One region of the Chitinophaga sp. 22308 genome, then DNA from elsewhere that is predicted to be linked to it. Evidence: riboswitches for the same ligand, from Rfam matches in the RefSeq annotation. Region 1 holds a riboswitch; each other region holds the start of a gene.
The links. A riboswitch is a leader RNA that binds a small molecule or an ion and turns the genes downstream of it on or off. The one in region 1 is predicted to bind cobalamin.
Positions count from the first base shown of each region.

Region 2: it holds a riboswitch for cobalamin, as region 1 does, so the genes downstream of both, ACTJJS_RS06425 (TonB-dependent receptor) here and ACTJJS_RS02435 (DUF5074 domain-containing protein) in region 1, are expected to answer to the same signal.
Region 3: it holds a riboswitch for cobalamin, as region 1 does, so the genes downstream of both, metE (5-methyltetrahydropteroyltriglutamate--homocysteine S-methyltransferase) here and ACTJJS_RS02435 (DUF5074 domain-containing protein) in region 1, are expected to answer to the same signal.

Region 1 covers NZ_JBQEOP010000001.1:602,131-604,336, forward strand. Annotated here, with positions in the region: gene ACTJJS_RS02435 (DUF5074 domain-containing protein) at 1-1,170, opposite strand, end outside; cobalamin riboswitch at 1,366-1,572, opposite strand; gene ACTJJS_RS02440 (DUF7638 domain-containing protein) at 1,673-2,206, shown strand, end outside.
Region 2 covers NZ_JBQEOP010000001.1:1,524,070-1,526,275, forward strand. Annotated here, with positions in the region: gene ACTJJS_RS06415 (lanthionine synthetase C family protein) at 1-99, shown strand, start outside; gene ACTJJS_RS06420 (response regulator) at 228-860, shown strand; cobalamin riboswitch at 878-1,081, shown strand; gene ACTJJS_RS06425 (TonB-dependent receptor) at 1,206-2,206, shown strand, end outside.
Region 3 covers NZ_JBQEOP010000002.1:460,544-462,749, forward strand. Annotated here, with positions in the region: gene metE (5-methyltetrahydropteroyltriglutamate--homocysteine S-methyltransferase) at 1-1,351, opposite strand, end outside; cobalamin riboswitch at 1,517-1,698, opposite strand; gene ACTJJS_RS08515 (BrxA/BrxB family bacilliredoxin) at 1,918-2,206, shown strand, end outside.

The DNA.
Region 1 (2,206 bases):
ATTAGTCAGGTAGTCCCTGCCATAAGCCTTCATGGTGTTCAGGTATACTTCTCCTGTGACCGGATGTACAGCGATATTGTTATATACGATATTGGCATTCTGAACGACTGTCTTTGCATCTGCCATAAATTCAGTTGCGCCCATACTGAAAACGTGGCGGTATATTTTGGTGCCGGCGCCGCTGAAATAAAGAGTGTCACCCTTGGCCGTGATGCCCGGCGTAGCCCCAAAACCGGCACTCACGCTGCCTGTGATGATATCATTGGCTTTTATCAGGGAGTAGTCCCTGAAATTGATTTTGGAAATTTTAGCAGGTGATCCGGTGGTGGATACCCAGATATTACCGTCACTGGCTCTTACCACGCCGCTTACAGACCCTTTCATGTCCAAAGCATAGGTGAGCGTGTCCTTATTCGGTTCCACAACATATACTTTAGAGCCGGCGGCGGCAAATATTTTATTGTTGGAAACGGCCAGGGTCAGCTTGGCGGCAGACCGGGAGCCTTTGATAAAGGTGAGGGCTTTGGTGATCGGATTAAATCTGTATAAGCCATTGTTATCACGGATGATGACATTTTCCTCGTTTAACACCGCCACATGCGTAGGCCAGCTTAATGCGGCCAGTTCATCGTTGTAGGCGGCTACCTTTTTAAGCGTTTCCGCATTGGCCACAACGAGCAGGCCGTCGTTGCTAAAAGCGTCGCCTACCGCGTTCTTTTTACCGTTTTGGGAAATGATGTATATTTTGTTGTTGCTGATGAAGAGGTCTTGTGCCACGTTTCCCAGTTGGGTGCCATTGGCCTTAAAGTAAGCACTGTCCGTTATTACGCCTTTGGGACTGATGAATATCAGAGATCCGTTCTCCGTGGTCATGTTGCCCTCATTTAAAATAAAGGTGCCGTACTTGTATTTTCCATATACGGTAACACTTGTCTGGGAGGAAACCTTTTTATTATTGGTGGAAGCGGTGACAGCGATAATATGTTCACCCATGTCCGTTGATACAAATTTAAAAATGGAGTCGGTAGCGGTGGTGCCCTTGCCGTTGACGGTCCAGTTGAAGGTGCTGCCCTGTGGCGCCTTTGCTTTAAACACCAGGGTGTCTTCCTGTGCTACACCGTTTTGAGAAAGCACATTGATGATGGCTACTTCTCCGGTCCCAACCGGCATAGGCTCAGTAGAATCTTTTTTTGAACAGGATACCAATGCGACGGCGACGAACGCCCCAAATGCGAAAACGCTTTTTTTCATAAAATGCTAGTACTAAATGACTGGTTTGATAGCCTATCAGATGACATGCGAAAACAATAAGACGCCGAAATAATTTCAGTGCAAGTTGCATTCAAAGCCCTATCCTCGAAGCTTTAAAAATTATCTGCATTGGCAGGTCTCCTGGCTTGTTCTCACTTCGGACGGCCTTCCCGTTTTTATTCACTAAAAACAGTGGCGAGTAGATGTCCGGGTGTTGTTACAGAACTTACAGTAGCGGGTCTGCTCAGGATTTACACCTGATTCCCTATTAATTTTAACATCGTGAAACCTATGTTAAAAACCAATTGCGGCGCGAAAGTACAATAAATTATTGAAAAAGAAAGAGGAGCCGTTTGTGTGAACGACTAAAAAAGAATACTTTAGCCAGCTGAATATCAGTTTCTTCAAAAAGAAAAGAAAGATGATTAACCCAACCACAAACGTATACAGAAAACAACTGATCGAAGGCTTTTCCATTCCCGCGGTTATCCGCAATGGCAGTTATTTTTTTGTTGATATAGATGTTTATGCAGATGGAAGAGTAGACTGCTGGAACTTTGAAGATCTCGCACATTTTAAGGAAGATGTCAGAAGAGGTTGGGTAGTGTTGAATATCCCGGACAATGAAGCTATCTCCATCCATGGACTGGGCAGCTGGACCATCACCAATGGTTCCTGGTTGTTTGATACGGAAAGTTTTATTGACTATGTGTTGCAGCTGATCAGGATACTCAACCCAACACTGGAAAATATCTACCAATACAGGCAAAAAGTTGTTAACGGTATTAAGATAGGAGAGAGCGCAAACGGAATTGTTTACAAAGAACAAAAAAGAACGGCCAATGATTTGTTTCCTGAAAAAATAGGCGGAGAAAGCATACACCTGTTTTATAAAGTGAGCGAGGAATACCACCTGGTTAAAGTGATCATTTTCCCCGACCTTACCATTCATCTG
Region 2 (2,206 bases), 920 kb from region 1:
AACGTACTCGAAGGTATTGCCGGCGTGGGACTGTCAGTATTAGGCTTCCTCCAGCCGGACATAACACCCGGATGGAATAACAGCCTGCTGATCCCGTAAACTTTTCATGATAGCTTTCTTTTTCTTTTTTTTATATATTACGGGTAGTAAATGAAATCTAAACAGAACGGTTCTCCCGGGAGATACCATGCCTAAGCATGCCAACGTTACAGCAAATATGAAAAACCATGATCAGATTATATTTTGTGGATGATCATCCATTGATATTAGAGGGACTTCGCGCTTTACTCAGTTATGAAAAGGATATAGAACTGACAGGGGAAACAAGAACAGGGGAGTCTTGCCTCAATTTCCTGCTGCACCACCAGACAGACGTGGTATTACTCGACACCATGCTGCCCGACATTGCCGGGGCGGAATTATGCCACCTGATCAAAAAGAACCATCCTGATACGATGGTGCTCGGACTGAGCTATCATAAAGACGGCCGCGGCATCCAGGATATGATGGACAGCGGCGCGAGCGGCTGCCTGATGAAAAATGCCGATAAAGAGGAGCTGCTAAAAGCCATTCACGATGTCTATAGCGGTCACACTTACCTCTCCGCCGTACTGGCCGCCGAACTGGAAACCACTGCCGGCGCCGCCCGTACCCGGGAACTACATATCACCAAAAGGGAAAAAGAAGTGCTGTGGCTCATCGCCAACGGGCATACGAACCATGAAATTGCGGAAAAACTGTTTATCAGCAGCGATACGGTAGACAGTCATCGCCGCAACCTGCTGGGCAAACTGAAAGCCCGCAATACCGCTATGCTCATTAAATGCGCGATCGACCATAAGCTCCTGACAACTTTTTGAAGAAATAAATTAAAGCACTACCTTCGCACCGCAATGGTTTACCCCCCTCCATTGCGGTGTGGGGTAATTAAAAGGGAACACCGGTGTAAATCCGGGACAGTCCCGCTGCTGTAAGTCTCCATAAACGCCCGGGCAACCATCCGGCCACTGTTGAACATTCAATGGGAAGGCCGCCCGGAGCAGAGATAAGTCAGAATACCTGCCATGCATCAGTTTTTTTAAGCCTTCGTGGAATGAGGCTTGGAAATGAGTCATGATGCAGGACTGATACCCTGCTGTTATCCACCTTGATTTTATTTCCTGTTACGAAGGCCGTTGGATGAATTATCAAAACGGTGAATTAACATGCGTATCCCATTACTGAGGACCACCTTGTACATGGTGCTCGCAGGATGCCCTGTTGTGTCCCTGATGGCGCAACAGCAAACTGACAGCACCCGGACCAAAGACCTGCGGGAAATATCTGTCATTGCCCCCAGGGGCGGTAAAGAAATCGCCCCCGGGCAACAACTGAAAGGGGCGGAGCTGCAAAGACTGAACTCCCAGTCTGTAGCGGATGCGCTGCGCTTTTTTTCGGGTATCCAGATAAAAGACTACGGTGGCATCGGCGGCCTGAAAACAGTGGACATACGCAGCATGGGCACCAACCACACCGGCGTGTTCTATGACGGCATCGAACTGGGCAACGCACAAAACGGCGTGGTGGACCTGGGCAAATTCTCGCTGGACAACATGGAGGAAATAGCGCTCTACAACGGCCAGAAAAGCAGCATCTTCCAACCGGCAAAAGACTATGGCTCCTCAGGCTCCATCTATCTCACCACCCTAAAGCCCCGTTTCGAAGAAGGCGAAAGAAGACACCTGAGAGGAACGTTTAAGACCGGCTCCTTTGGCCTCGTCAACCCTTCCGTGCTATGGCAGGAGAAAATCAGCAGCCGCGTGTCGGCCACTTTCAGCGGTGAGTGGACCAACGCCAATGGCCAGTATAAATTCCGCTACCGGAAAACCGACAAACAAAACCCTGCCGCGGGATATGATACCACGGCCATCCGCAAAAACGGCGATATCAACGCTTTCCGCCTCGAAGGCAGCCTGCACGGTGTCATGAACGGTGGTGAATGGAACTCCAAAATCTACTTTTACGATTCAGAACGCGGCCTGCCCGGCTATATGGCCAACAACCTGTTTGTACATGTGGACCGCCAATGGGACCGGAACTTCTTTGCACAGTCATCCTGGCGCAAAGACATCTCGCCCAGGTACAGCCTGATGTTCAACGGTAAATACGCCTACGACTATACGCATTACCTCGCCCCGGATACTGCCTACTTTGCGGAGAACCGCTA
Region 3 (2,206 bases), on a different contig from region 1:
GGAAAGAGCCGATAGTGGTGGTGGGAAACAGCGGCAGTTTTAACGCAGCCCGCTGCTGTATCCTGCGTTCTGCAAAGATGTGCTGCCGGCGGGCATCGGCATCTGTTATTTTAGCGGTGCGTTGTTTTACGTTGTGGTCGTGGACCAGGGGAGATGTTTTCCTGCTTTCTATAGCCCTGATATTTGCTTCCAGCCCGGCTTTTGCGGCTGCTGCCGGTGATGCGGAGGCCAATTGCTGTAATGTTACCACTTCCTCGATTTTCTGTTTGGCGAAGGCCAGCCATTGTTTGACTTCAGGCGTCAGCGTGTTTTCCTGGCTCTCCAGGCTGAGGTCACAAGGGGAGTGCAGCAGGGAACAGGAAGGGGCGATCCATATCCTGTCGGCCCCGAGTTTACTGCTGGCTTGCGATATCAGTGATAGGGAATGACGGTAATCATTGATCCAGATATTCCTTCCGTCTACCAGTCCCAGTGACAGCTGCATCGTATCGGACAGTAACGGGGACGCAAGGATATCCCCCAGTTGGCTCGGACATCTCACCAGGTCCAGGTGCAGGATGTCAACAGGCAGTTGAAGGACTGTAGGAAGATTATCACCATAACATTCAAAATAGCTTGCCAATATGATATGCAGGTCGGGGAAAGCCGCTTTTATGTTGTGATAGGCACTGCTGAACACCTGTCTTTCTTTTTCTGCCAGATTGAGGGAAAGGCAGGGCTCGTCCAGCTGGATGGTCCGTGCGCCGGCATCATACAGTTTACCAATGATCTGCATATACACCGGCAGCAACCGGTCTATCAGTTCAATGCGGGAGAAGTGTTGTTCTTTTTCCTTGCCCAGTAGCAGGTATGAAACAGGACCGAGCAATACCGGTTTGGCATTGATCTGCTGCTGCCTGGCCTCTTTAAACTCATCGATGGCTTTTTCGGAAAAGAGTGCAAATTGCTGTGCTGCCGTGAATTCCGGGACGATGTAGTGGTAGTTGGTATCAAACCATTTGGTCATCTCCATGGCAGTGATGTCGTAACCGTCCTGCTGATAACCCCTTGCCATGGCAAACATCAGGTCAGTGGCGGACAATTGCCGTTCGGTGATCAGGGGGATGTAACGCGTTGGAATAGCGCCCAGCATCAGGCTCATGTCCAGCACCTGGTCATAAAAGGAAAAGTCGTTGCATGGGACGAGGTCAATACCGGCATCCTGTTGAAGCTGCCAGTTCTTTTGGCGAATACCGTGCCCTGTGGTTAATAATTCAGACAGTGTCTGTTTGCCTGCCCAGTAAGCTTCGCAGGATTTTTTGAGTTCACGCCGGCTGCCTATCCTCGGGTAGCCAAGATTGTGTGTGCGCATCTGAAACTTTTAAAATGATGAAATCAATTAAAAGTTCTTTGCTGAATTTCACGATGTTTCGCGGAAGAGGAATGACGGAGAAGCATAAACGATCTCCCTGCAGGGCACAGGATGCCCATAGGTACACAGAGAAAATCATCCGACATCACTTCAGTCCGCGAAAGCATTGTCAAATCCGGTTAGGCAGGTCTCCTGGCTTGTAACATTTTGCCGTCCTTCCCACCTTGCGGCAGTGGACATCATTGTGGCAAAACCTTTAAGTTACTTACAGTTGCGGGACAGCTTGTGATTTACACACAATTCCCTATTAATTTACGTGAAGTAAAACCTCTCCGGCTGATAAGAAATAAAGTAAGAACTGATTGTGCCTGCGAAAGTATACAATTCGCCAGATAAAAGCCAAACGGTTTTTGTAAGATGCTTTTTGCTGCTGGTTTTCAATGTATTAAATGGTTTTTAAAGCTGCCTCTGTCAGAAAAAGCTGTATCTGCCGGTAACATTTTGAAAAGTTGTGGTGTTATAAAGTGTGATATGATTACCCATTTCTAACCCTCAAATACATTATCATGCCTTATTCCCCTTTATTAATTAAGCCATTTAAAGATGAGCTGACCGACCTGGGCGTAAAGGAAATGCTTACGCCGGCGGATGTAGACAAAGCGATGGCCCAGGATGGAACAACACTGGTGATCATCAACAGTGTCTGCGGTTGCGCTGCCGGTGTAGCCCGCCCTGCTATCAGGATAATTATGGAAGACAACAGTATTAAAAAGCCGGACCGTGTAGTGACGGTTTTTGCCGGTCAGGACGTGGAAGCTACCGCGCGTTTCCGTAATTACATACCGGACATTCCTC